4 regions of the Alteromonas sp. MB-3u-76 genome follow, and region 1 is predicted to be linked to each of the others. Evidence: predicted binding sites of a transcription regulator. Region 1 holds the regulator's gene; each other region holds the start of a gene.
What was found. Region 1 encodes sigma-54, which starts transcription at its own class of promoters, with help from an activator protein. Its sites were predicted from a motif close to GTTGGCACGNNNNTNGNNT; they were not measured.

Region 1 (7,475 bases):
ATTGGTATAGCAATGTTTGCTCTGGCCGATGTCGTTTATAGGTATGCATGTTAATGGCTAACAATGGCGTCCTTGCCAGGGATTGATAGCCCAGATTGCAGATAGTTTTGTTGTTAGTCTACTGGTCTTTGAGATGGAAAGTTCATTGCTCCAAGGTCCGCTTCACGTACAATGCCGCCCCTCATACTTTAGATTCCAACCAGCAGCGCTTCCTCATTACTTTGACAGAAAAGCTGATTTCCAACCTTAGAATGCAAATAGCCATAAAAAGTTACCTTTTGGGCAGCAGTTTAATTTCACCAAATACATCAGCATCAATATATCCGCGATTTTTATCACCTTTTACAGGTTGTATTTCATGTGAACCCATAAAGTGCTCGCGCATTTCACTACCATCGTTGTCGCAGTAGGCCAGCATAAACCCAATAACTTGTTTTTCGCTCAGAGTAAGAGGGACATTTTCACCGTTTTCTTGATAGCTATTTGAATAGAGCTTTATCGCTACTTCCCAGGTAATGTCAAACGGCGCTTGCACAGATCGCTGCCATCGACTAATTAAGTGTTCGGTGTAAAGATGAGCCTGTTTGTCAGGCCCATAATCGGCCGCTTGGTTATCTAGACCAATATGGTATGCAAAGGCAGTGTGGTTAAACTGATGATTGCCACCCGAAGCGTCGCTGTCTATGAACACTTCAAGAGCATCGTCGTCCCAATATTTCACTGTTGGGTTAGGGTGGGTATCAACGAGCACATCATCACTAATATTTGCCTGCAAATACAGAAAGTTCTCATCCCATAATAAACGATAGCGCCCGTTAAAATCTGTCTCTGAAGAGGGAAGACTTCCATCCATTAAATAGGGCATAGGATGCCAAGTTGCATTGTTCCAGGCGCTCTCAGAGACGCCATCGATATGAATAGGTGTTGACGTGTAATTAACACCGGTAGCCATAAGCGACTGTGTAAAGAGCAAGCAAACAGTGAATAATGTTTCCTTCATAAATATCTCCATGCGAAACAGATGGGGGAGGCGATTGGCGTTTAAATAGGGCGGCTAGATTAAAAACAGGGTTGCGGTGCCCAAGAATGCAAAGATACCCACGACATCTGTAATGGTTGTTAAAATGACGCTTCCGGCGAGAGCGGGGTCTATCTTCAAGCGCTTCATTACCAATGGTAAAGTAGCACCAGCGAGTGCGGCGGCTATCATGTTAACGAGCATAGCAAACGCAATAATAACCCCAAGCATGTAATCTTGTTTCCACAGAGCAATTACTGAAGCTATCAGCACGGCCCAAATAACGCCGTTGAGCACACCAATGGCAATTTCTTTGCTTATTAACCAGCGAGAGTTACTGGCGTTTACATGGCCAAGGGCCATACCGCGTATTACTAGCGTTAGGGTTTGGTTTCCTGCCACGCCCCCCATACTGGGCACAATGGTATTGAGTATGGCTAAAACTGCTAAGGCGCTTAGTGTTGCTTCGAAGAGGTCGCTCACCATGGCAGCCAAAAGTGCTGTGGCTAAATTTACCGCTAACCATACCGAACGTCTTTTTGTACTTTGCATAACAGGGGCAAAGGTATCTTCGTCGTCGTCAAGACCGGCCATGCTCATCATAGAGTGCTCTGCGTCTTCACGAATAATATCAACAACGTCATCAATGGTTATACGTCCCACTAGACGATTTTTTTCGTCAACAACGGGGGCTGAAAGCCAATTGTAGCGTTCGAATAAACTCGCTACTTCATCATCTGGCATGTTGACTGGAATAGCTTCTGATTCCTCATCCATGACGTCCGATACTTTGTCGCTGGTATCGGCGGTTAATAGCCGAGTAACCGGGACAATACCCACCAGATTATCGGTTCGATTAACCACGTAAAAGGTATCGGTATTTTCTGGAAGCTCCCCTTTCAGGCGAATATACCTGAGTACAACGTCAATGGTGACATCTGGGCGCAACGTAATGGTGTCGGTGTTCATAATGAACCCGGCGGTCTCTTCACCGTAAGACAACGCTTGCTCGGCTCGCAAACGGTCTTGAGCGTCCATTGAGTCAAGAATGTCGAGCAAAACGGTTTCAGGTAAGCTACTGAGCGTCTCTGCTAAATCATCGGTGTCCATTTCCTCAAGCGCATCAACCACATTGGCCGGCAGCATTTTTGTGATTATGCCATTACGCACATCATCGGAGAGTTCTTCTATTATGTCGCCGTGAAAATCGCTATCGATTAACTCCCAAAGTTCGTCGCGGGTACGACTAGGGCTAGACTCGAGAATATGGGCAACATCGGAAGGGGGAAGCTCTAATAGTAGCTTTCTTACAGACACGAACTGACCGTTGCTTAATGCGTTGTTAAGCGTTCTCAGCTGAGTTTGTACATATTTAGAAACGAGAGCTTCTGCCATGAAGAGCAATTCCTAACTTACTAGATGCCCGAAGAAAACCTAATTTGGTGGCTACACAGAGACTATGTTGCGTGTTAATAGAATAGCGTACTTACCCTGTTGGTGTCATGACAAATACGTTGATTTGAAATACGTTTTTACGCGCTTGACGATAATAACAGCAGCTGTGAAAATTTAAGCAAGAAAAGCACAAAGCAGGCAAGTGTTATTCGTCTTCGTTAAATCGACCCTCTATGAGCTTTTCAATGGCCGCCAGAGCGGCTTCAGCGTCATTGCCCTCAACAATCACGTTTACCTGCTCACCCTGATGGCTTTCTAGCATCATAAGGCCAAGTACGCTGCTAGCATCGGCTTGTTTGTCACCTTTTTCGAGAATGATTTTTGCGTCAAATTGATTTGCTAATTGTACCAATTGAGTTGCTGCTCTTGCATGCAGACCAAGTTTATTGACGATTGTTAGCGTTTTTTCGATAGTCACAGTTTGTCTAGCTCTCTACTTAATGCGCAGGTTGTTAATTTAATTCTCTATGACGTATTTGCACGTCGGGATGAATTTCGCTGAATGTTTTTGACAACGTCTGAGCAATATAAACCGAACGGTGCTGACCGCCGGTGCAGCCTATAGCAACCGTGACATAGCTTCGGTTGTTTCTTTCCAGGTGAGGAAGCCAAGTGGTAATTAAATTTTGTATTTGCCATACAAACTTGGTTACAACGGGTTGTGAGCCAAGGAATACCTCTACCGGAGCATCGACACCGGTTAGGTGCCGAAGATCTGGCTCCCAATGAGGATTGGGAAGGAAACGAGCATCAAACACATAGTCGGCGTCTTTAGGAATACCGTGTTTAAATCCAAAAGACTCGAATACCAGAACGAGACGGGAGCTCTTCTTCCCTAAAATACGCTCGCGAATAATTTCAGCAAGCTGGTGAATAGTTAATTTATCAGTGTCTAAATACAGATCTGCGCGCTCAACAATTGGTGCAAGTAAGTTAGATTCTGCCTTTATAGCTTCCGACAGTGACTTGTTGAGTTTAGCGAGAGGGTGCAGTCGACGGGTTTCGCTAAAACGCTTCACCAGCACATCGTCACTGGCATCAATATAAACGATGGTCATAGACCAGGAAGAGGGCAGGTAGTCTAAAATTTCTACCAAATCGTTAGGGTTTTTAGGCAGGTTTCGCACATCTATGCTTACGGCTACCTGATCATATTCGTCTACTACCGTGTGAGTAAGGGTAGGTAGCAAGTTTACGGGAATATTATCTACGCAGTAATAACCCAAATCTTCTAGGGCCCTAAGCGCAACTGACTTCCCTGAGCCAGAACGACCACTGATAACAATCAGCTTCACCGATAATTCTCCCTAAAATTTTTTTATGTGCCAAAAACTAATTCAAAAACGATTTTTCAATTAAGCGCATATTCCAGAAAAGAGCAGCAACAAAGAGCGCGATGCTTCTCTGTGCTTTTCTGTGCTGCGTCCAATTTATACGCCAAGAGCAGAGATAATATCTTCGTTCGTTTTGGCTCTGCGTATGGCTTTTACCGTATCTTTATCGCTAAGTTTACCTGCAACAGTAGCCAGCGTTTGCAAATGGCCTTGAGTTTGTTCTTCAGGTACCAGTAACGCAAAAAATATGTCGACAGGCTTTTCATCAAGGGCATCGAAGTTGATTGCTGGGATACAGGTTACAACAATCGCCATTACTTGCTCTAATCCTGCCAAGCGGCCATGTGGAAGCGCAATGCCGTTGCCTATTCCTGTACTGCCTACTCGCTCCCGAGCCAGTAAACTGTTTAGCACAGTGACTTGATCTATGTTTTCATCACCTTGCGCTGCTATATCAGAAATAATTTCTAAAATTCGTTTCTTACTATTGCACTGAACCGCACACTCGGTGCGGTCCAGGCTTACGATGGCTTTAATGTCCATGCTTAATTATCTATTAATGTTTTTTCAGTTTTTCCTTATGCTTGATTACCTGCCGGTCGAGTTTATCCACCATGCTGTCAATCGCTGCATACATATCGGTATTTTCTGAGGATGCAAACACTTCAGCACCGCTAAGGTGCATAGTGGCTTCGGCTTTTTGATTTATTTTTTCTACGTTGAGGATGACATGGACATTAGAAATGTGATCAAAGTGACGCTCAAGTTTGCTGAACTTCGTATCGACATAATTACGCAAAGAGTCGGTGATTTCGACATGATGACCAGTTAGGTTGATTTGCATATTTCGTCTTCCTTTTAATATAGCGCCTTTAAATAAGGCTTTTGCGTTGGTTAGACGGGGGTATCGATAAAGACTCCCGGTATTTTGCTATTGTCCGCCGAGCGACTTTTATGCCTTGCTCTGCCAACAATAAAGCAATCTTGCTATCGCTTAATGGTTTGCTAGGCGTTTCTGCTGCAACCAGTTTCTTAATTAACGCACGGATAGCGGTAGATGAACACTCGCCGCCTGATTCCGTTGCCACGTGGCTGGAGAAAAAATATTTTAACTCGTAAATTCCTCGTGGAGTATGCATGTATTTTTGAGTAGTAACCCGTGAAATCGTCGATTCATGCATGTCTACCATTTCTGCGACATCATTGAGAACCATTGGTTTCATCATTTCGGGGCCGTGCTCAAAAAATCCCATTTGTTGCTGAACAATACAGTTAGCCACTTTCATTAATGTATCGTTTCTCGACTCTAAGCTTTTTATAAACCATTTGGCTTCTTGCATATGAGAGCGTATGAACTGTGAATCGCTACTATTTTTCGCTTTTCTACTCATCGCTGCATACTGCTGGTTTACACCCAGTTTAGGTAAGCTGTCTGGATTCAGTTCTACAGTCCAGCGACCGTTTTTCTTTGCTACCGATACATCGGGGATAACATACTCAGGCTCTTTAGTAACTAAAGCACTACCTGGGCGAGGATTCAAGGTTTGAAGCAAACGCATTGCCTCGCGAAGCTCGTCTTCTTTCAAACGACTCTTACGCATTAAGGTTCTGTAGTCTTTGCTGCTAAGCAAATCCGAATAGTCCTCTATCAGTCTTTTTGCCTCTTCCAACCAAGGGGTATCGTCGGCAAACTGACGAAGTTGAACCATCAGACACTCCTGTGGAGTGCGCGAGCCAGAGCCAATGGGGTCAAACATTTGAATACGTTTTAGCACGCACTCCACTTCGTCTAACTCTATCTCTTCTTCAACATTTTCGGTTTCAATATCTTCAAAATTAACGGCTTCTAATATTTCGTCTAACGTTGCCGTGAGATAACCCGACTCATCAATGGAGTCAATAATAGCAATGGCAATCGCTCTGTCAGTGTCAGAAAAAGGAGTGAGGCGCATTTGCCATAATAAATGGGCTTGAATATCTTCTGTGGTTTCACCCTGGAAAATTTGGTCATCATCGTTGTTTGATGGACCGGGAGCAGGTGCAGAGGAGGCAGAATAATATTCGTCCCATGTGCTATCGATGGGCAATTCATCAGGAAGGTCGTTTTTTTCAAGGGCATCACCAGACTCGATAGTGTCGCTAGACGCAGAAGCAGTGGCTTCGCTAGCGCTATCATCGTTGTCGATGTTGTTTTTTTCAGCTTGAGGCTCGTCGTTACCTTCTTCAATTTCTAAAAGAGGGTTTGAGTCTAACGCCTCCTGAATCTCTTGCTGAAGGTCGAGTGTAGACAGCTGAAGCAGCTTGATAGCTTGCTGCAGCTGTGGAGTCATCGTTAGTTGTTGACTAAATTTTAACTGTAAAGATGGTTTCATCTACGTCTTATATTTATGCTCTTCAGTGAATGTACCAGAGCGCTTGAGAAAAATGACAATTAGGTTACATACAATAACTATAGCCTGAATTGTTCGCCTAGGTATACATCCCTTACTTTTTGATTACTTAAAACCTGTTCCGCGGTTCCTTGCGCAATAAGTTCGCCATGACTCACAATGTACGCTTTTTCACAGACATCCAATGTTTCTCTCACATTGTGGTCGGTGATGAGAATGCCTATTCCTCTGTCGCGAAGGTGCTGTATTATCTTCTTTATATCATTAACTGATATTGGATCAACACCAGCAAAGGGCTCGTCGAGCAAAATAAATTCGGGTTTAGCCGCAAGTGCTCTTGCTATTTCTACTCTGCGACGTTCTCCACCGGAAAGGCTCATACCCACACTATTACGTATATGGTTGATATTGAATTCATCAAGTAGTGCGTCAGCTTCTTCTTCCTGTTGCTGAGAGTTCAAATCCTTTCGGGTTTGCAAAATAGCCATGATATTTTCATGCACAGTCAGTTTTCTAAATATAGACGCTTCTTGAGGTAAATAACCAATTCCACCGCGAGCGCGTTCGTGCATGGGCTGATGCGTTAATTCTTTATCGTCTATTAATATCTGCCCTTTGTCTGACGGAACTAGACCGACAATCATATAAAACGTTGTCGTTTTTCCCGCGCCATTTGGGCCTAACAGCCCAACAATCTGCCCTGTAGAGACTGACAGACTAACATCAATCACAACTTGGCGGGATTTGTATGCCTTAGCAAGATTTTTTGCACTAAGAGTAGCCATTACTGTTGCTTGCCTTTACCGTCTTTGCTTTTGTCTGTGTCATTATCACTGCCATCATCACTATTCGAATCGTCTTTTTTGACTTTTCTAATAGACTCTGGCGTGAATACCGTGGTAACGCGACCTTTACCATCTTCTTGATTGCCGCCAGTTGCTAATAACTGTTCAGTTATCATGTCAAAGGTAATGTTATCGCCCTTTACTTGGCTGCTATCTTGCCGTAATTCAGCGTTGCCGCTCAGTGAAATAGTGCGCTTTGCAACCTCGTAACGAATCTCGTTAGCTTGTGCCGATACTGGATTTCCATCTTCTAGTTTTTGCGAGTAGCTAGCAGGTTTACCTCGCGCGACAAAAATCTCACGACCACTGCCTCCAGAGGCAATAACTTCCACTTCGTCAGCTTCAATAACTAAAGAGCCTTGGGTAATAAGTACATTGTCTTTGTACAAAGCAGTTTTATTTTTCCCATCTATAAACTGAGAGTTCGAGCCAA
Region 2 (7,475 bases), 1.8 Mb from region 1:
ATGCTTTCCCTGGTTTGGTTTGCTAACAAAACTCGCCACTGGTTTGATCAAGCACCCACTTAAATGGTGAGGTGAAAGACTACAGTAAAATTTTGATGCCCTCGGCCACTACATCGCCAGGGCATCAGCTTCTTTTTGAGGTTCCAAAAAGCCAAACTTTTTCAACACCTCGTGTAACCGTTTACTTTCAAGGGGCTTGGGAACAAAGTCTAGTGCTCCCAATGAAGCAACTTTTCTGTGACTAATTGGCTGAATATTTCCTGAAACAACAATGACAAAGGTTTCTAATCCCCTTCGTTTTATCTCACTTAATACGCTTAACCCGCCCAGTACCGGCATAGTAAGGTCTAATAACATCAGGTCTATAGGGTGATGTGCAAGAACTTCTAAGGCGTCAACCCCGTTTGTAACCTCAAAGGTATTATTTGTAAAACCAGCAGGAAGGCTTTGTGTCATCATTTTCCGCGCCAGCGCGGAATCGTCACAAATTAACACATTAAAACTCATCGGGGCTCATTACGGCTGATTTCCATAACCATAAGCTACCTTAAACTAAAGTATAATAAAACAAAATAAGTCGCTAATTATTGGTGACTTAGCGCAAAAAATCTGCGTCTAGCCATGCCTACGTATTTTTTTTGTGATAAACATAGAAGGTTAACTAAAATGTAGAATTATGCTTAGAACCTGCACAAAGGAACCTTCCAATGCAAAGCACCATGTCTGTACAGGAAACGTCACTAGCCAAAAAAGCGGCCTATTTGGTGTTATCTCATTTTGACAAAAGTTACAGGTGGTTCACACGAATAACTCGTGGTGCACAACAGCGTTTTGAAAAAGGTGATTGGAAGGAAACCCAACAAGCATCAAGAGAACGCATCACAATTTACGAACAGAGCTTATCTGACGCAGTGGCGGAAATTTATCATTTAACCTCTGTGCACAAAAAAGACGATGGATTCTGGCGCGAACTCAAAAAAGTCTTTGCAATGCAGTTAGAAGGCCACCCACAGTTTGAACTTGCCGAAACATTCTTCAACTCGGTTATCGGGCGAATATTTAAGCACCGAAAAATAGACAACGACATGATGTTTGTACAGCCAAGCCGTTGCTATCTGCCCGGCCAAGACAGACATAAAGTGATTAATAGCTTTGATACCACCACTACGGTAAGAGAGATGTACGAGTCTATTTTCTCTCTTTATCGATACAACATTCCCTTTGAAGATTACGAACGAGACTTAAAAAATTTGGAAGACGCTCTAAGGGCGAGATTGACAACAGCTCAGCTTGCTAGCGTGCATGCGGTAGAAATATTAAAGCCTACTTTCTTTAGAGGAAAAGCAGCCTACTTGATTGGCCGTATCTGTATGCCAGATGAAACCCTTCCTTTTGTTATTGCTATGCGTCGATACAATGAACCCAACATGTTTGTCGATGCGCTGCTTACCGATAGAAAAGATTTAAGCGTTATTTTTGGCTTTGCGAGAAGCTACTTTATGGCCGACACGCAAAACCCGGCTGAAGTAGCGGCATTTTTACAAGAGCTGTTGCCTAACAAAAAACACTTCGAACTTTACATGGCCATGGGTCATTACAAGCATGGCAAAACGGTTTTCTATCGTAACTTTCTTGCACATCTTGATACCTCTGACGATCAGTTTGAAGCAGCCCCTGGCATTCGCGGCCTAGTAATGATGGTATTTCACCTTCCTTCTTACGGGGTAGTTTTTAAAATCATAAAGGACGAGTTTCCAGAGAGTAAAAAAATAACCCGAGACCACGTTAAAGAATGCTACAAGCTAGTGAAAATGTCAGATCGTATCGGCAGAATGGCAGACACGCACGAATACGTTAATTTCCGGTTTCCTCTAGACCGCCTCTCGCCCGAGCTTATTGAAGAGCTGCAGGCAACTTGCGCGTCAAGTCTCGAGTTTACTGAAACAGAGTTAGTCATTAAACACATGTATATTGAGCGCAAAATGACGCCGCTGAATTTATACCTACAACAGGAAACGGATGAAGAAAAAATAACAAACGCGCTAGATGAGCTCGGCATGTGCATTAAACAGATAGCCATGGCGAATATATTCCCGGGCGATATGCTGCACAAAAACTTCGGAATCACACGACATGGGCGGGTTATTTTTTACGACTACGACGAAATTTGCCTTATGAACGAACGACATTTTCGCGCGCTTCCAAAATCTGACGATCCCTACGCAATCGACACACTCTCCGTTGGTCCCACCGATGTATTTCCAGAGCAGTTCGAACACTTCATTGTTGGCAAACGAAAACTTAAAGATATTTTAAAGTCGCTGCATGGTGACTTAATGACGCCGGAGTACTGGCATAACGTTCAGCTTAAGTGCCAGCGTGGCGATGTTCAGCACTTTACGCCTTACGGAGAAAGTAAGCGATTCAAGCGCAGTTAACACTGACAAAACTTGTAGCAGAAATAATGCCTCAGTAGTGTAAAAGTGATCGCTTTTTATCTCCTGACACGTAAAAGAAACCGTAAGCCAATAGCGGTCTTACTCCACGTTTCAACATAAAAGTAGAAGTGTAATCATGAAAGTGTTACTTGTAGAAGATGATCCAAAGGTTGCCTCGCACATTGCAAATGGACTGTTAGGCGAAGGTCATGAATGTATTACTGCGGGTGACGGAGCATCTGGCTATAAAGAAGCAACTTCAAACGAATTAGACGTTGTTATTCTTGATGTGATGCTTCCAGAGTATGACGGGTTTACTGTTTTGGAAAAATTAAGAGAAGCAGATAACCATACCCCAGTTCTACTGCTAAGCGCTAAAAGCCAGGTAGAGGATAAGGTACGCGGTCTTCGTACTGGTGCTAACGACTACCTAACCAAACCATTTGCGTTTGAAGAATTATTGGCGCGAATTGAAGGCTTGGCAGGCCGAGCAAAAGAAGGTGACGATAAAACGCTCATTAAGCTTGGCGACTTAACGCTAGACTTGGTGAATCGCAAAGTGCTGTGTGGCGACCAAGAAATAGAGTTGCAGTCTAAGGAATTTCAACTGCTAGAGTGCTTACTTCGTCACAAAGGCAAAGTAGTTACACGTAGTATGCTTCTTGAGCAGGTGTGGAATTATCACTTCGACCCTCAAACCAACGTGATTGATGTACATATAAGCCGTCTGCGTCAAAAAGTGGATAAGGCATTTAATGTTCCATTAATTGAAACAGTGCGAGGCACAGGCTACCGCATCGCCGATAACGCTACATGATAGCGATACGGGACTTCACGAGAAGTTCAAGCTTTCGTGTTGGCGCGCTGCTTACTACGCTGGCCAGTGTTGCAATCGTTCTTATTGTTTACTTTTGGCGATTAACAAGCAGCGATCTTTTTATCACCGAATCTACTGCGGCAATTAACGCAAAAATTGCCGCTCTTTCCCAGGTCCATCAAACTTTGGGGATCGATGCTGTAAAGCAAGCAATTGACAGCGGACAGTTTTCACAAAACCCTATCCTTAACGACGGTTCTCAAGCAAACAATGCAGATGCTATTGAGGCAGAACGTTCCCTTCGTTCCTTTATCGTGCTGAGCAAAAATGAGCAGTTTATTGCCGGAAATCTCGCAGGCATTCCTCTTATATTAGAAAGGAACGAACGCGCTAATTTTAATACCGCGGAAATAGTTATCACGTTGCCAAACAGTGGAGATCGTAAGACGCTAAGACAAGCGTTGGTTCGTGAAGTAAGACTTGGCGAACACACACTAACCGTGGGACGAGGTATCGACGATTTATACAGCGCTCAGTGGTTTGGAAAAGCCTTTAGCTGGATCATTGTTGTTCTTCTGTCTATGTTAAGTGTTTTAAGCTTTGCCATTGCAGTTTACGTGGTCAATCGTATTAACCGAATGTCTCAAACTGCCGATAAAATTATCAAGACAGGAAGCTTAGAGGAGCGCTTAGAGATAGACAGCAACTGGGATGATTTAAGCAGCCTATCTACCGTATTCAATCGCATGCTTGATACCATTGAAAGCTCTGTAAATAACATTAAAACGGTTACCGACAGTATTGCTCACGATTTGCGAACGCCACTCGCGCGCTTGCGTAACACATTAGAGCAAATCGACGACGAAAAGTTACGGGAAGAAACTACACATGAAGCAGATAATCTGCTTAATATGTTTAATAGTTTATTGAGAATAAGTGGCCTTGAAACTACCAATAAAAAAGAAGGGTTTTGCGAAACTGATGTTCGCGCCATTGTTGAAGATGTTGTCGACCTCTATCACCCTCTAGCTGAAGACAGAAAGATCACCCTCACCAGCGCACTAAATCCAGTTTCTATGACAGCCGATCCGAATTTGCTATTTCAAGCCGTGGCTAACGTGCTTGATAACGCATTAAAATACTCACCCGATGGCAGTCGTGTGGTGGTTCAACTCACGTCTACCAAAACCCACCATGTTATTTCAATTAACGATGCTGGTATGGGTGTGGGAGAGCATGAGCTTGAAAGCTTGGAAAGACGCTTTTATCGCGCCGATGGCAGCAGAACCAGTAAAGGAAATGGATTAGGCCTGTCTCTTGTTTCCGCTATTGTGAAACTACATGACGGCAAAGTGTGGTTTGTTCACGACCCTCTGATGCAGGGTTCGGGTTTGGGCGTTGTTTTAAGCTTTAAGATTTAGACGTTAATACTTCTTAGTCGAGCCCCACATTTCGCTGCAATAATTAGTGGTACTGTAGGGATTTGAGCTTTAATCAGTTGTGGCATAACCCGTTATTGTTTGCTATTGAAGCACTAACTACGCGAACAATGCACAGTTAGCGCCTTATATAGACAACTGGACAACTGAATAACATAACAGCGTAGGTGAGCACTGCACTGAGTGAATTAAAGAATGTCAAAGCGTGTGACTGGCGAAAATCCAAATGCCCACGGCAATAAGAATTATCCCGCCGAATGTTTCTGCCCGTTTACCTATCAAAGAGCCCATTGCGCTGCCTAGCATAATACCCACCGTTACCATCAAAAACGTTGCAGAACCAATCAGTGCCGAAGCAAGGGCGATATTGATGTCAACTAAAGCAAGGCCAACCCCCACTGCCATCGCATCAATACTTGTACCTAAAGCAGTAAAACATAATAAAAGTAATGACTGTTTTTGCCCACGATCGTCCTCATCATCAGCAGGTTGAAGGCTTTCAAGTATCATGTAAACGCCTAATCCAGACAAAATGATTAATGCAATCCAACGATCCCAAGCTTCTACAAAAGATGCGGCAGCACGCCCTATAAACCATCCAATGACGGGCGTGGACGCTTCTATTACGCCAAATATAAAACCAATCTTAATAGCATAGCTTAAACGAGGGCGCTTTATTTTCACACCTTTGCCTATTGCAGCAGCAAAAGCATCAGTAGACATGGCAAAGGCAAGGAGAATGAGGGCGAAGATAGTCATATTTTTTAACTCCGGTCAGGCATTATTGAGTCCACGATAAAACCACACGCCTGACCTTAGGGCATGGAATTATCGATGGTCTCGCCAACCGAAAGGTGTCTGTACCATGGTAATGTGACCAATTATGTTGATACAAACTTTTCCATATAAGATGGAAACAGGCTACTCCCCAACGAAGGGCTCTATGTTAATACAAAAAGCCCTTTCAAGACAATGTGATTATGCTTACTGCTTCTGCATGAATATGGTGACTTCAGCCATGACTATGCCAAACTTTCGAATATACGAGCGGTTCATCATAGTAGTTTCGTCGAACGCCCAAAACCAATCATCAAAAGTTACTGAATAGGTAGTATCATCTACTGGCAAATCCATTTCATAGTGGAAATTAAAGGCGTTGCCATAAGACGTGCCAGTGGCCGGGCCTTTCACATCACCCGCTCTGCCGATAAAGGTACCGTCACCTTGCTTAACAATCTTCCAAGTGCGTTGAGTGGGCCCCTCGCCTACGCCGTAAACAAAGCTTTCATCCAGCGTTAACGTGTCACCGTCAATAGAACCGTCGATATCTACTTTGAAGCGCTGTACTACTTCACCAGAGCGGTTTTGTACAATGCCCCACGCCTTCACGTCGCCGTCAAAAAACTGCTCGATATTAAACGCAGGCTCGACAGCCGTATAATCTTTGCCATCCACCGAGACTGAACAACCGCTTAATGTAAAGGCGGTAACCCCAACTCCAACCAATGCGTAAGTTGCTCGTTTAATTGTATTCATAATTAACCTGTTATCTTAAAAATATTGTGTGAAAAATAGTGATGTGAAAATACATTTCTGCACTAAGGCTTATGAAAGCCCTTATCTCAATTTTTTCCTAAAAGTGCCTTTCTAAACTTTGGCTCTGAAGTATCTTCACTCAGCCAAATATCAAAAAACTTCTGGGTAAATTCTGGGTCTTTTACTTCCCCTGCCTCTTTCCCGTTATAGAAAAAAAGTGCATTCCCTTCTTCTGTGGCCACACCCGTAATGACGTCACCCTCACTTACATCGGGGAAAATATTTATCATGTCTTGTAACCAGCGCTTTGATTTTTCTGAATCTAAGCTGGCTTGTTTTTGCATTTCATCTATCGAGCGCTCGGCAATTTTCTTACCGTCTAAACTTCTTTGATATTTCAGTGTAAGGGCTAGTGGTTTGTCTTTGTCGTATTTACCTTGCGGAGCGAATAACGTTGCTTCATAAACATCAAAGAAATAGTAGGTAAACATGTCCTGCCCCACTACTGCGGCGTTTGGGACATTTTTGGCAACTTCTTTGGGTAAAGATGCACTGGCTGCGAATGATGCGCTCATAAACATTAAACTCATTAGTATAGAACTGAAACGATTGGCTCTTTTGTAACCAGACACTAATTTTGAATTCATAATTTCTACCTTAAAAACGTCCGTATTAATCAAAACAGCGTTTTACAATGCTCTCATGCTGTGTAAATTGCGTCAGCTGTCTCATTTTACCTTTGCTTGGGATTGGCATTATTTTGAATTGCCAATGTAATAGTTATACTGCGTGCCTGTAGCGAATGATCAATCACGGTAGCGGACCTTGTGAATAAGTTAACCCAGCTGGAACAAACACTTGTTCAGCCATCCCCTCTAGAGTTATTTACACCTAATTGGCCTGGTGCGTCAGATGTCACTATTTATATAAAGCGTGATGACAAAATACATCCCGTCATCTCCGGCAATAAATGGCGTAAACTCAAACATTTTATTCGAGAGTTTGTTGATCAAAGTGGCTTGTCGCGGGCTGAGGGCTCTTTACCTGCTGAAGGCTCTGCTTCCGCTGAAGGCTCTTTACCTACTGAAGATTCTGTCAGGCTCATCAGTTTTGGTGGTGGTTTTTCAAACCACCTGCATGCATTGGGTTATGTGTGTTATCAACTAGCGATACCGCTTACCGTTGTTATTCGCGGTAACTATTCATCGTCGCCAACGCCCATGATAAATGACCTTATCGCGTGGA
Region 3 (7,475 bases), 370 kb from region 1:
CTTGCCTTCAAGGCCTAGTTCAACCAAGCGCTGACAAATCATAGTTTGTGGCATGCTGTGTTTACCGCACCGCTTACCCACAAACTCTTTACTTATATGCCGTGGTATACAGTCTAATACTGACTGGCTAACCAACCAATCAAACAGTACCACATCAGCAGTTTGTAAAAGACGGTGCGCTTTAAGGGTTAAAAGCTCGGCGTCACCGGGGCCGGCACCAACGATAAACACCTCGCCCCTGTGTTTTCTATTGCTTTGTGTAGCAGAAGGCGTAGAAGTATCAAAGCCCGTATCGCGATTGATAAATGCGCTTTGCATACGAAATAAGGCACTATGCAAAGCACCAGAGAAAGCATGTAATCGAGCGTTCATAAAAGGGTTTCCTTTGTCACCGACGTATTTGCCGATGTGTCATCATTGTTCGGTTTAGGTAATGTACTGGCTTTGTGATTAGCAGAAAGTAATGAAGCCAACTCCGTTTTACATGAACCGCAGTTAGTTCCACATTTAAGTGCAGTACCTAACCCGCTTACACTGTTGGTGCCCTGTTCAATCGCTGTAGTAATGGTTTTTTCGCGCACGCTGAAGCAACTGCACACAATCTTACCTAACATAAAAGCTTCGTCGGGTTGCTGATGCAATAGGCTGTTTATTTGAGCCTGCGTTAGCGCATCATCACTATTGAACATACTTTCTAGCCAATCGGTAGGAATAGACAGTGAAGATGTATTGAGCATGATACTCAACACCACTTTTCCTTTGTGTGTGGCGACTAATGAGCATTGATTTGCACATTGAAAGGTATACCACTGGGTATTGTGTGGTAACAGCGGTACAACATTATTTAACAGCTGCATTGGGGGAACTATGTCGGCGATTTGGGTGCACGATATACTGCCCGAGGTAGTATCAAGCCAGTAATAGCATGACGTTTTTATAACATCGATGAGCGCGCTTTCGCCAAACAAAACTCCCAATGTGGCGGCATCAAAAGGGGTAGCGCTGACCGCGCCGTGTTTCAACTCAGGCTGGCCCGATAACGCATCGTTTGCCCCGTTAAGAAGCGCACCCACTTTGCAATGCGATCCCCATGTAGCCGACCAATGAAAAGGGGCAAACAGCTCGCCCTTTCGCTGCCTGTCGTCAAGTTTAGCAGGCAATATAACCTTGATATCACCACTGCAAGCCGCGTGGAGCGCTACTAGCGAACCATCGCTAATACCTTTTCGTTTTGCGTCATCTGGATGAATGCTAAGCCAGGGTCGATCGATATGTTTAAGCAAACGCGACGCGCTGCCAGTGCGCGTCATGGTATGCCACTGATCGCGCACTCGCCCTGTATTAAGAATATAAGGGTACTGCGTGCAGGTTTGTTGTTCAGGCTTTTGAGGCGTTATAGCTATAAAACGGGCTTTACCGTCTTTGGTGTAATACTCACCATTTGCAAATAATCGTTCACGGCCTATGCGATGTGCAGATTCAAGAGGCCATTGCTGGGGCCGTAATGCGTCATACTCAGCTACCGTTAGCGTAGCTAGTGGACCTAAATCAAGCGCACGAGCGCCATTGTTATTTGCAGAGGTTAGCGCGCAGTGCTCATTAAATATTTGCTGAGGATGATGATAATTAAAGGCATCTTCAAACCCCATAGCGCGCGCCACCATGCTGATGATTTGCCAGTCGTGTTTTGCCTCGCCAATAGGGGCTAGCAAACCGCGCTGCCTGGAGATGCGTCGCTCAGAATTAGTTACGGTGCCGTTTTTCTCTGACCACCCCGTGGCGGGCAATACAATATCAGCGAAGCGCAGCGTATCATTTTTAGCCGCAGTCTCAGACACAATCACTAATTCGCAATGGGTCAGCGCCTTTTCTACTAAAGCTCTGTTTGGCATGCTTGCAACGGGATTAGTTGCCATTATCCACAAGCATTTAAGCTTGCCATCGGCAGCAGCCTGAAACATATCGACGGCTTTTAAACCCGGTTTGGTAATTAAATTTGGCGCCTGCCAAAACGTACTTACTGTTTGGTGATGCTCAGGGTCTTCAATATCCATATGCGCCGCTAGCATAGTCGATAAACCACCTACTTCTCGCCCGCCCATAGCGTTGGGTTGGCCGGTAATTGAAAACGGACCACACCCCTCTCGGCCTATTTTCCCGCTGGCTAAGTGGCAGTTTATAATAGCGTTTCCTTTATCAACACCAGTGGTAGACTGATTAATTCCCATCGAAAAGAAGCTAATGACGCGCGGTAATTCAACAAACCAATTGTACAGAGTATTTAAATAATCTTGTGGCACATCGCAAGCTTCAGATACGGCTTCCAGAGACCAGGATGACGCTGCTTTTAGTGCATCATCAAACCCATTTGTAGATGCCTCAATAAATGGGTTATCTAAGGCGTTATTGTCTGCTAAGAAATTAAGCAAACCGCAAAATAAGGCACTGTCTGAGCCTGGTCGAAGGGCTATATGTAAGTCTGCTAGCGTGTTGCTGTCGGTGCGACGAGGGTCGATAATTACCACCTTCATTGCAGGGTTTCTAAGTTTAGCGCGCTCAATACGCTGATAAAGCACGGGGTGAGTCCACGCCGCATTACTGCCTATCAAAATCAGTAAGTCAGTGTGCTCTAAATCGTCGTAGTTACAGGGCACAATATCTTCGCCAAAGGCGCGCTTATAGGCCACTACCGCCGATGACATACACAATCTCGAATTCGTATCGATATTAGCCGTGCCAATAAAGCCTTTCATCAACTTATTGGCCACGTAGTAATCTTCTGTCAGTAACTGACCCGAACCATATAATCCAATAGCATCAGGCCCATGCTGCTCAATAATTTGTGTTAAACGCCCAGCAATCTCCTTAGTTGCCGTGTCCCAAGTCGCTACTTGACCAAAAACAAGAGGTTGAGTTAAGCGCTTATGCTTATCAAGGGTTTCTAATAAGTGGGTGCCTTTAATACACAGTCGACCGTAATTTGCAGGGTGTTCAGGACTTCCCGTAAGTTGGCTTAACTGCCCTTGCATGCCGCCACGCTGAATAACATCGACGCCACAACCAACGCCACAGTACGGACACGTAGTTTGCAGCAACCTGTCGTCTTGACAAGTGTGGTTGGGTGGCGTTGGTGTAGGTGTTGTAGTCATAATCAATCTGATTGGTTAATGTGCTATAACGATGCGACTAAAACACGGTTTTGATCTACCCGTATTTCATATGGTTGTATGCTGACATCTTCCCGTTCTAGGCATTGTCCCGTGGCAAGCACGTAATGCTCTTTGTAAAGCGGTGATGCCACTACAATATTGCCTTGTAAAGTGCCCACAATACCGCGATACAAGACATTAGCTTGCCCAATCGGATCCCAATTGCTAACACCAAAATACTGAGTATTCCCTTCTACCTGAATTTTAAAAAGAGCGATTTGCTTGCCCTCAAGCAGTACACACACACCACTATTTGTGACAAGATCGTCGGTATGACACACATCGCTCCACGTTGTTAATACCTTAGCCTGAGCCTGCATAAACTTCTCCTAAATGATATCTACTGGAATGGCTTGGTGACCTGCGTATTTTTCGGCGCTGGTGGCAGGACGAATTTGATCTCTTTCGGTAACAAACTGAATGTTTGAGTCGGTTTCGTCGCTGTTTACAAACTGACGGAACCGTTTAAGCGCCTCAGGCGATTCAATAGTCGTTTTCCATTCGCACTGATAGCTGTCGGTAATATGTTGCATTTGAGCCTCAAGGTCGTCACAAATACCAAGCGAATCGTCGATAACCACCGACTTGAGGTAGTCCAACCCACCTTCAAGGTTCTCCATCCACACCGAGGTGCGCTGAAGCCGATCGGCAGTTTTTGTGTAAAACATCAGCACGCGGTCGATGTATTTCACCAGTGTTGCGTCATCTAAATCGGTGGCGAATAGGTCGGCATGGCGTGGCTTCATGCCACCATTACCACAAACGTAAAGGTTCCAACCGTTTTCCGTTGCAATTATGCCAATGTCTTTCCCTTGAGCCTCTGCGCATTCACGTGTACATCCCGATACTCCAAATTTAATTTTATGCGGTGCACGTAGCCCCTTATAGCGGTTTTCTAAATCAATAGCTTGGCCAACTGAGTCTTGCACACCAAACCTACACCACGTGCTGCCCACACAAGATTTAACTGTACGTAACGACTTCGCATAGGCATGTCCGGTCTCAAAACCACCGGCCACTAACTTTTGCCAAATTGCAGGGAGTTGCTCTACGCGTGCGCCAAATAAGTCAACGCGCTGACCGCCCGTAATTTTGGTGTAAAGGTTGTATTCTTTTGCAACTTCGCCCAATAAAATGAGCTTATCTGGAGTAATTTCACCGCCTGCAACCCGCGGCACAACAGAGTAAGTACCGTCTTTTTGCATGTTGCCCAAATACGTATCGTTAGTGTCTTGAAGTGGCTGGTGCGCCTGACGAAGAATATAATCGTTCCATACCGACGCAAATATCGATGCTGCGGCTGGTTTACAAATTTCGCAACCCAACCCTTTACCATGCTTATCAAGCAGCTCGTCAAACGTCTCAATATTTTCTACTTGAATAAGGTGATAGAGCTCTTGGCGAGTGTGATTGAAATGTTCGCAAATGGCTTTAGATACTTCTACGCCCCGTTTCTCTAGTTCGGCATCGACAACGTTTTGCAGTAATGCCGAACACCCTCCACAGCCTGTACTCGCTTTTGTGCACGACTTTATATCGCCTAGAGAGCTACTGCCGCTTTCGATAGCCTCGACAATATCGCCTTTAGATACGTTGTGACATGAACAAATAGTGGCGCTATCGCCAAGGGCATCGGCCCCTAACAAGGGCTTTTCCCCTGAGGAAGGCAATATCAGTGCCTCTGGCGCGTCGGGCAGCGCAATGTTGTTTAGGGCATATTGCAACAAAGTATCGTAATCGCTGGTATCGCCGATGAGCACCGCACCTATTACTTGGGTTTTGGTTTCATCTACAACAAGCTTTTTGTACACGCCTGCAGGTTGGTCGTGGTAGGTGTATACCAACGCCCCTGGGGTTTTGCCGTGAGCATCGCCAATAGACCCCACTTCAACACCCATTAGCTTGAGCTTGGTGCTCATATCCGCACCTGCAAATTCGCCCTCACTGTTGGTAAGACTTGCAACGGCGGCGCGAGCCATGGCGTACCCTGGCGCTACTAAGCCGTAAATACGATTTTCCCACAATGCGCATTCACCAATCGCGTACACGTTAGGATCGGAGGTTATACATTGATTATCGATAACGATACCGCCGCGCTCACCTACTACTAAATCAAATTCGCGGGCTAGCTGATCACTAGGTCGTATACCGGCAGAAAATAACACCATATCGGTTTCAAGGTGTGAACCATCAGAAAATTTCATTCGGTAGCGGCATTGCTCGCCGGCCTCGATAACTTCCGTGGCTTTTTGTGTATGTACTTGTACGCCGAGCGCTTCAATTTTATCTTTAAGCAGTGCCCCTCCCATTGCATCAAGCTGCACCGCCATTAACTGTGGTGCAAATTCAACCACATGTGTTTCTAGACCTGCTGATTTAAGCGCGTTTGCTGCTTCAAGCCCAAGTAAACCACCGCCCACAACAACGCCTATTTTACTTTGTGCTGCAGAGGCACTGATAGATTCAAGATCTTCAATGGTGCGATACACCAAACAATGTTCCTGCTCGTTGCCGGGAATAGGGGGCACAAAAGGGTAAGAACCTGTCGCCAGCACGAGTTTATCGTAGGGGTATGAAGTACCGTCTTTAGTTGTCACGACTTGATGGGTACGATCAATATTAGTTACCCACGCACCGGTAACTGCATTTACACCCCACTGCTGATACGTTTTTTCGTCGGTAAGCGCTAAATCGGCTGCAGTTTTACCCGTAAAGTACGACGATAGATAAACGCGGTCGTAAGCTAAACGGCCCTCTCCACTTAACACGGTAATATGATAGTCAGCTTTGCTGTTAATAAGTTGCTCAACAAAGTGATGGCCAACCATACCGTTGCCAATTATCACTATGCGTTGTTGCTGCTGTGAGGAAAGCGTCATCTCGTTCACCTTTATTTAAAGCAAAAAAAGCCCGCAACCATTCCTGGTTGCGGGCTTCATTGCCTGATTAAGTACTGTATTAATTGTGTTGTTACTCGATGATACATAGGTACCTAGTCGAGACTATGAAAACAATAATACAAATATAGTGCCAATGCTTTTCATCGCTATATTACAAAGACTTAGCCGTATAGCTTTGGCGTAGACCCAGTGATATCGCACCATTAGAAAGCAAAAAAGATTATTTATGGTGCATTAGCGTAGTACTGAATAACTCACTGCCTTTACGCAGCTGGAGCCGCTCGCTAAGTATAATGAACAACGAACACAACAATGAGCAATACCAGCAATACGCCAGACACGGTTTGCCATGCCCGCACTGGATGTTGCTCCATCAGGGGCAAGCTTTTACGGTAAGACGGATTAGGGTGATTTAAGTCGTATAGAAATTCAGACAAGCTCGGATAGCGTTTCGACGCTTTAGGATGACAAGCCCGTTTCAGCGCTTCGTCAACCCACATAGGGACAGCAACATTTCGTTGTAGCAGACTGATATAGCGCAATTTAAGTAGCCCTGCGTAGTTGCTCTTCTTGGCAACGTTACTGTTAAAGGGGTACTCGCCACTTAATAAAAAATATAAGACCACTGCTAAAGAAAATTGATCAGCGCTTTCATCAGGCCACAGCCCTACAAAGTATTCCGGAGCGGTGAACAATAGATCGCCAGGAATGCCAAGCTGCTCATCACTTTGCGAAACATGATAACCCGCTATGCTCGCGGCACCAAAGTCTACCAGTGTAATTTTACCGTTTTCATCAACCATGATGTTATCCGGTTTGATATCTTGATGAAGCACGTCTTGCCGATGCAGTGCCGTTAGGCCGCTAACGATTTGCGCACTCCAGTCTCGAACCTCAGAAAGAGAGACACTACCAACGTCGTCTCGATATTGGCGTAAACTTATTCCGGGTGTGTACGCCATGGCAATATAAAAGTAATGTCGTAAAAAAGGGGCCGTGTAATTTTTAAGGACATTGTCATGTTGGACGCGCGCACCAACCCATTCTTCTTTCACCACTTCATCTAAAAAGCTCTCGTTATCGTGCATCGACTTTGCAGGAATTTTTAACACTGCCTGATAATTGTGGAGATTATGCTTAGCAAGAAAAACCAGACTGCGTTCACTGGTATATAACTGCCGCTGTATTGTCCAATCGTCTATGACATCGTTTGATTTGGGCGTATCTAAAAAAGGAAGGAAGCCATTTGAGGCATAATGTACTTTCTCTTCCTTAGCAATGGATAGTACCTCAAGCAGCACTACAGTGACGTTATCGTCACAATCTGCATTCAGTGCTGCTTGCGCTATATGCTGTGCGCTCAAGT
Region 4 (7,475 bases), 290 kb from region 1:
CAAATTCCAACCTTTTTTTGTCATTTCTTCTTCAGAAAAATGCTCTTGAATAATCGATATGTCATCTGGATTCAGGTGTATCTGGTATTCGTTTTGATTAATAGGAAGCGCTTTAATGCCTTCGCTCAGTGCCTGAACAATGACGTCATTATTGGTACTTATTTCAGTTTTGATAACGGCTTTAGCAAGCGTGACTGCTAACTTTACCAGTTGATCGCGAGTATCGTCGTTAGCCTGAGACAGCGGATCGTGAAGTTTTTCCACCAACATTTGCCACTGCTCGGTCTGCTTCGCGATTTGAGACTGTCCTTCTTCTAAGCCCTTTGCAAGACCCTCTTCATGTCCTTTTTCGCGCCCCTCTTCAAGCCCTTCTTCTAACCCTTGAGCTTTACCCTCTTCATAACCTGTTGCTTTGCCTTCGCTGTGTCCTTCGTCAAAGGCCGCTTGTCGAATGGCTTCTATTTCGTCAGCGGTAGGAGGAGAAATTTCTTCAACTTCTTCAGGCGGTTCATATTTCCAATCAGAACGCCGGTTTAGTGCGTTGGTGGTCGCATCTTTTTTTCGAGCGTTTGCATCTTCAACAAAAGGTAAGTCCCATGTTTTAGCATCGTTTGCTTCGCTTTCACTGAAACTTTTGTTTGTAGACATTACTGTTCTCAAATTTAAAAATATTAGGCGTAGGCTTTAAAGTTAAGTTAGGGCGTTGAGCTTACAAGAACTCTTCGCCACCTCCGCCACCAAGCATAATTTCACCAGAATCAGAAAGTCGGCGGGCCACAGAAAGTATTTCTTTTTGTGCCACTTCCACTTCTGATATCCGCACAGGCCCGAGAGCTTCAAGGTCGTCGTTGAGCATTTCGGCAGCACGCTTGGACATATTGCGCATAATTTTCTCTTTAAGCTCTTCATCAGCACCTTTAATTGACTTAAGAAGCGCATCTTGTTGAACTTCACGAAGAATAGCTTGAATACCTTTATCATCCACATCAATAAGATTGTCAAACACGAACATAAGATCTTGAATTTGCTGACTCATTTCTTCATCTTGTTCGCGAATTGCATCCATCAACTGACCTTCAATAGAGGTATCTAAGTAGTTCATGATGTTCGCTGCAGACTTCAGGCCGCCCATTTTCGCTGCTTGCGTTCCGGCTTGTCCCGCGAACTGTTTCTCCATGATTTCGTTAAGCTCTTGCAATGCTGCTGGCTGCACTTCTTCAAGGTTTGCTATGCGCATGAGTAAGTCTAAGCGTACTTTTTCTGGGAACTGGGCGAGTATTTCTGCACTTTGCTCTGGCTCTAGGTAAGACAGTACGATTGTCTGTATCTGTGGATGCTCGTTTCTGATAATGCTAGCAACCTGTTTGGAATCCATCCACTTGAGCGAGTCGAGACCTTTCGCTCCGCTTCCCATAAGGATTTGATCGATAAGATTGGCGGCTTTATCCTCGCCAAGAGCGGCAGTAAGTGCTCGCTTAACGAAATCTTGGCTTTGAAAACCAATGGTACTGTAGTTCTGAATTTCTTCGATGAAATGCTTGTGCACCGCTGTGATCTTGGTTTGCGTCATGTCATCGACTTTAGCCATTTCGGTGCCTAACTTTTGCACTTGCTTCGGCTCTAAGTGCTTAAGTATTTGCGCAGCGTCCTCTTCCGACAAGCTCAAAAGCAATATTGCAGCTTTTTCAACGCCTTCTAGTTTACTAACGTCGTAAGATTGTTCTTCAACATTGGCAAGTTCTTCAGCCATAATAATTTCTCACTACTCGTCTTGCATCAACCAGCCCTTTACAACTTGGGCTGACAATTCTGGTTCGTTCGCAACTAGGGCACGCACGGCTTTTAATACATCTTCATCTTTGTGTAAGTCAGGTAACATTAACGAGCCATCGGCGGCAAACCCAACTTGACCTTCATCAAAATCGGTGGATAGCATACTAATGGTATCGTCACCTAAATCTAAGCCTTCGTCCGCATCAAAATCTTCAACCTCTTTGGTCTCGTCTGGATTAATTAGACGGCGCAACATGGGGCGAATGACAAAGATAATTAATACAATTATAACCAATCCACCGACGACAAGCTTGAGAATAGGTAAAAAGCCTGGCTGCTCCCACAATGGCACATCTTCAACTTCCCCGGTGTCCATGCGCATAAAGGGCACGCTAACAACTTCTAGAGAGTCTCCGCGAGTGACATCAAAGCCCACACCACCTTGCAAGAGGCGGCGAATATTCAAAATTTCTTCCTGCTTACGTGGCGCAGGAACCATAGTGCCGTCCTCGCCTGCTACTTGCGTGTAATCGACAGCAACAGAGACGCTTAACCTACGAATAACGCCAGACTGCTTTTTAGTGTGGCTGATAGTGGTATCAAGTTCATAGTTTCGTGTTGACTCTTTTGCCGTTCTGCCCGGCATTGTTTGTTGAGCTGCGCCGCCTGTAGCGTTCTCAGGAATATTTGAGTCTAACGGTGGCTGATTTGACAGTGCGCCTGGAATACCACCAACACCGCCGCCAACGCTGTTTTCTTCTACAATCATTTCACTGCGAACTGCTGGCAAGTCTGGGTTGTAGCTGCGCTGTGTTTGCTCCATAGCGGTGAAATCCATTGAAACATCTGCTTGGGCAGTGTAATTACCAATTCCTAGTACAGGAATAAGAATGGCATCAATCTTTTCTAAATACTCTTGCTCTCGTTGGCGTTCAATTTCGTATTCTTTACGCGCTCTTGCACTTAATGAATCTTGTGAGCCTGAGTTAAGTAAACGACCATTGCTATCTGTAACTGTGACTTTTGATGGATCTAAATTTTGTACCGCAGACGCAACAATATCGACAACGGCATCCACCTCTTCACCGGTTATCACAGAGCCCCGTTTAGCAGTAAGAACCACGGTTGCAGAGGCTTTTTTCTCCCTGCGAGCAAAAACATTTTCTTTTGGCATCGCAAGCAATACACGTACTTTTTGAATGCTTGCCATATCTTGAATTGTGGAGGCTATTTGCTGTTCGCGGGCATGTTTTAGTCTTTCCATTTCAACCCGCTGACTGACACCAAACCCCATATCTTGCATGATAATGTCGGTACCAGTTTCGGTAGGGTTATTTAAGCCTTGGCGTGTCATTCCAAGTTTGATGTTTTGAAATTCGTCGGCTCTCACGTAAATGGTGTTACCTTCAAGCTTGTATTCAATTTGATTTGCATCCATGTAATCAAGAGTTTCAATCAGCTCCTGAGTTTCCATTTTTGCAAGAGGACGATAATCCGCTTCTTGTGACCAGATTAGAATAAAGATAGCAATGGCCACACAGATAACTAACACAACAACCAGCGCCATCTGGCGCATCATGTCTGCGCTACCCAGTGTATCCATAAAGCCAGATTTATTTTCCGGCTCGCTGTCCATTCCAACGCCCTGATCTGGAACAGATAAATTTGTGCCTGTAGCCTCAGCCATAACCTACTCCACCTAAACCGGCATATTCATTATTGTTTTGTATGCTTCAAGCACTTTATTACGCACCTGAACCGTTGCCTCAAAGGCAATACCTGATCTCTCTTTCGCCAGCATAACTTCAGCAAGACTCAGGTTAGGATCGCCCATTTCGAACCTTTGCGTCATATTCTTTGATTCTAGCTGCATGCTATTTACGCCATCTACTGCATTTTTTAGCATGGTAGAAAATTCGCTTGCCGATGTATTGACTTCGTTAGTTGGTTGCAGCTCGTTTACTGGAAGACGAGTTTGCCCAATCATATTTTGCATTTCTTGATACAAACTGTTGGCTTTAACGTCCATAACCACTCCTAAGAATCAGTGCGTTGCGACAACTTTTGGTCACATGTTCATTATATAAGGAAGGTTTTGCAAAGGGCTTGCCAACTTGTAAAAACAAATAAAATCATACAGTTGCAAAGAATAAGAGCAGAGAGCCAAAATAATGGCGGCTGAGAGTGATAGGTGCAGTTTCTGAAGACAACAAAAAACCGTCATCAAAAAGTTATGTTGATGACGGTTAGTGTACCTAAATTGTTAAGCCGATATGACGGTGGCTTTTGAGTAAATAATCTTTCTAACGTTAGGCTGGCACCCTAATGTTATGCTGGGACCTCGATGCCGTCGTCGCGCATACGAGCAAGCTTATAACGAAGTGTCCTTGGGCTAATTCCTAACTTTTCTGCTACATCTTTTCGTTTGCCGTTGCAGGAAGCTAGCGTATCCAAAATTATCTGGTGCTCTTGGTAGCGCAACTCTGAGCCGAGGTGGCTATCCTCATTTTGCTCAATAGCACTATTCGTGTCCGTTGACAGTGCTTCGCTTTCATCAATCATCAAATCACTTGAATCAATTTCACCGTTCTCGCACAAAATAAGCGCTCGTTGTACAACATTTTCAAGCTCACGTACGTTTCCAGGCCATTGATATTGAGACAACTTGCTTCGCCCTGCTGCACTCAACCTTATGTTACCCAGTCCTTGCTGACTTGCATGGCGCTGAATGAGGTGCTCAGCAAGTGGCACGATATCGCCTGGACGCTGCGCTAGCGGACGCCATTCAATAGGAAACACGTTAAGTCGATAGTATAAATCTTCTCTGAATTCACCATTATCAACCGCTTTACGTAAATCTCGGTTACTCGTTGCAATAACTCGCACATTCAGTTTTACTGTTTTTCGACCGCCCAATCGCTCTACCTCTCGCTCTTGCAATACCCGTAGCAGCTTGGCCTGCAGAGCTAAATCCATTTCTGTGATTTCATCGAGAAGTAATGTGCCGTCTTGCGCTTGTTCGAATTTTCCAGGACAGGCTTGTACAGCGCCGGTAAATGCACCTTTTTCATAACCGAACAAGGTTGCTTCAAGCATATTTTCAGGAATAGCGGCACAGTTAATAGCGACAAAAGGCGACTCACTTCGATTTGACTGATCGTGTATGTAGCGTGATATCACCTCTTTTCCTGAGCCACTAGGGCCAAGTACCATAACAGTGGCCTCTGATTTTGCTACCTTACGAGATAGCTCAAGAAGCTTGATACTAGAGGGATCTGCAACAATTGGTGTACGCGACTCTATTTTTTGTGCAGGTGCATAACGCCCCACTAAATTCAGCAACACTTCCGGTGCAAAAGGTTTCGATAGGTAATCTGTCGCGCCATCTCTCATGGCCTGCACCGCATCATCTATTGTGGCGTAGGCTGTCATTAGTAGCACTGGCATACTTGGATACTTCGCCTTAATACTCTTTAGCAGAGTAAGACCGCTCATTTCACCCATTTGAATATCACTCACCACCAAGTCTACTTTTCTAGCGGAAAGGATCATAAGTGCAGACTCCGCACAATCGGCATCTATGACGTCGTAATCGCCAAGCAATAGCGTATCGAGGAGCGCTTCGCGAAGACCTGCGTCATCTTCAACAATTAAAATAGTAGTTTTAGACATTGGAGTTCTCCCGTTTTATTACGCGACATTCGTCATCACAGTACTTTTTCTTCCAAGCTCAGTATTATCTGATAACTTATCGCCCGATGAAGGCTGGCAGGGCAAGCTTATGCTGAAACACGCGCCCCCATTTTCCGCATCGCTAATATGTATTGAGCCATCGTGTGCATTTACCACTGACTTAACAACAGCTAACCCCAAACCTGTTCCGTGAGTCTTGGTTGTGAAAAACGGCTCAAATATTTTCGACTTTATCGCATTGGGCACGCCTTCCCCTCTATCGATGACCTCTATCACCAAAGCATCATTAATCTGATTCGCTTGAACGATAATCTCAAACCCTTTCGGTGTTACCTGGCTGGCGTTGTGGATAAGGTTCAATATTGCACCTTGGAGAGCCGTTAAGTTTCCGGTTAAGGTTAATGGAGTGTCGAAACCTTCAAATGACAATGCTTGCTGTTCTTGTGTCGCCATGGCAGTGGCACTTGGCTCAATGGCGTTAAATAATTCAGAAAGAGAAATTTGACTAACTACTTGCTGCTCGCCTGATTTGGCAAAGAGCAGCATATCGTTCACTTGGCTTTCAAGATCTTTAAGGCGGTCGGTAAGTTTATGGGCAAATTGCTGAGAAGCACTCTCTGGTAAGTTTTTTCTCTTGAGGTTAGATGCATACAGAACCGCAGCCGACAAAGGTGTACGTATTTGATGCGCTAAAGAAGCTACCATTTTACCTAATGAGGATAGTCGCTGCATATGACTTACACGCGCTTGAAGTTCACGAGTCTCAGTAAGATCGGTGATAACAATTAGCTGGCCCGGCTCGTTCTCAAGTGGAGTAATAGATAGCTTTACCCTTCGCCCATCAGCAAGTGATACTTCATGGCCATCATCTGCTCGTGGCTTAAAAGAGCGCGTAATAATACTCCGCCACACCTCTTCTTCGAGAGGCTCACCGAGTAACGCTTTAGCCTGATCGTTGGCTTGGCGGACAATACCTTTACCGTCTAGAACAATAACGCCTGCTGGCATCACCTGTAAAAGATGCTCGAGGCGGCTAGCTTGCAATCGTAAAGAGGTTAACTCTTCTGAAGAAGAGAGCTTATTATTGGGTGCGCTGTAATCAGTTGATGTGAATGTATGCTCTCGCTTGTTTTTCACACCGTGAAAAACAAAGCTTGAAGCCGCGTATTCGGATATTGATTGTGAGCTGTCGTAAGCCATATTACCCTCGTCAAAATGCAGACGTTAACGAAATATGAACTTACTAAAGCAGAAGACGTGCCACTTTTATTTTTCTATAAATTTCAAAATGATAGGAGAGAAAAAACGGGAGTTTGAGAAACGTCAAATAGATGACGTTACGCTTCTTCCGTGCGCTGGATATCGTATTTCCGCATTTTTTCTACTAGTGTGGTTCTGCGCATCCCTAATTTATCTGCAGCCCTTGCGACAACCCAATCTTGACTTTCTAACGCTTGTTTTATCAGCGTTACCTCAAGCTCAGACAAATATTCTTTCAGGTTAACCCCCTCTTCAGGCAATGTAGACGACACCACACTCTCTGAAGGTGTCTCTTGAGACGCTGTTTGAGACGCTTCTTCCTCTAATCTTTCCTGTGCAGCAGACTCGGCAAATAAATCATTAAATGCTTCTCGCTCAAGAATTTCTTCCGGATAATCCGGTTCGTAGGCTGCCGTATCGCCATATTGATATTTCGGCGGAAGATCGCTGACATCCACAATCTGACCAGGGTACAAAATAGTAAGGCGTTCAACCAAGTTAGATAACTCACGCACATTACCCGCCCACTCGTGTTCCATCAAAGACGATATAGCTCTTTCTGTAAAGCGAACCCCATCAACTCCATCGCCCTTTATTCGACTGTTGATCTCTTGCAGCAAAAGCGGAATATCGTCTTTTCGCTGGCGAAGAGCTGGGCTGTCTATTGGAAAAACATTAAGGCGATAATATAAATCTTCACGAAATTTGTCTTCGCTGATCATCGTTTCTAAATTGCGGTGTGTAGCAGC

Region 2: a site for sigma-54 is predicted at 5,524-5,542, ahead of CW735_RS14935 (manganese efflux pump MntP). Genes of this name have one in related genera too.
Region 3: a site for sigma-54 is predicted at 6,226-6,244, ahead of nirB (nitrite reductase large subunit NirB). Genes of this name have one in related genera too.
Region 4: a site for sigma-54 is predicted at 3,869-3,887, ahead of fliE (flagellar hook-basal body complex protein FliE). Genes of this name have one in related genera too.

What each region holds. Positions count from the first base shown of each region.
Region 1 covers NZ_CP025115.1:839,298-846,772, forward strand. Annotated here, with positions in the region: partial or broken gene CW735_RS20050 (transposase) at 1-49, opposite strand, end outside; gene CW735_RS03745 (CBM9 family sugar-binding protein) at 272-1,000, opposite strand; gene mgtE (magnesium transporter) at 1,055-2,413, opposite strand; gene CW735_RS03755 (HPr family phosphocarrier protein) at 2,619-2,891, opposite strand; gene rapZ (RNase adapter RapZ) at 2,926-3,768, opposite strand; gene ptsN (PTS IIA-like nitrogen regulatory protein PtsN) at 3,904-4,350, opposite strand; gene hpf (ribosome hibernation promoting factor) at 4,364-4,651, opposite strand; gene CW735_RS03775 (RNA polymerase factor sigma-54) at 4,680-6,179, opposite strand; gene lptB (LPS export ABC transporter ATP-binding protein) at 6,257-6,982, opposite strand; gene lptA (lipopolysaccharide transport periplasmic protein LptA) at 6,982-7,475, opposite strand, start outside.
Region 2 covers NZ_CP025115.1:3,353,905-3,361,379, forward strand. Annotated here, with positions in the region: gene arsB (ACR3 family arsenite efflux transporter) at 1-63, shown strand, start outside; gene CW735_RS14915 (response regulator) at 109-459, opposite strand; gene aceK (bifunctional isocitrate dehydrogenase kinase/phosphatase) at 708-2,438, shown strand; gene CW735_RS14925 (response regulator transcription factor) at 2,575-3,255, shown strand; gene CW735_RS14930 (sensor histidine kinase) at 3,252-4,676, shown strand; gene CW735_RS14935 (manganese efflux pump MntP) at 4,893-5,453, opposite strand; yybP-ykoY riboswitch at 5,494-5,640, opposite strand; gene CW735_RS14940 (DUF3833 domain-containing protein) at 5,679-6,230, opposite strand; gene CW735_RS14945 (chalcone isomerase family protein) at 6,317-6,805, opposite strand; gene CW735_RS14950 (1-aminocyclopropane-1-carboxylate deaminase/D-cysteine desulfhydrase) at 7,058-7,475, shown strand, end outside.
Region 3 covers NZ_CP025115.1:467,001-474,475, forward strand. Annotated here, with positions in the region: gene cobA (uroporphyrinogen-III C-methyltransferase) at 1-372, opposite strand, end outside; gene CW735_RS01990 (nitrate reductase) at 369-3,149, opposite strand; gene nirD (nitrite reductase small subunit NirD) at 3,173-3,529, opposite strand; gene nirB (nitrite reductase large subunit NirB) at 3,539-6,088, opposite strand; gene CW735_RS02005 (bifunctional protein-serine/threonine kinase/phosphatase) at 6,394-7,475, opposite strand, start outside.
Region 4 covers NZ_CP025115.1:1,128,199-1,135,673, reverse strand. Annotated here, with positions in the region: gene fliH (flagellar assembly protein FliH) at 1-648, opposite strand, end outside; gene fliG (flagellar motor switch protein FliG) at 710-1,750, opposite strand; gene fliF (flagellar basal-body MS-ring/collar protein FliF) at 1,763-3,460, opposite strand; gene fliE (flagellar hook-basal body complex protein FliE) at 3,473-3,802, opposite strand; gene CW735_RS05090 (sigma-54-dependent transcriptional regulator) at 4,102-5,445, opposite strand; gene CW735_RS05085 (sensor histidine kinase) at 5,464-6,666, opposite strand; gene CW735_RS05080 (sigma-54 dependent transcriptional regulator) at 6,804-7,475, opposite strand, start outside.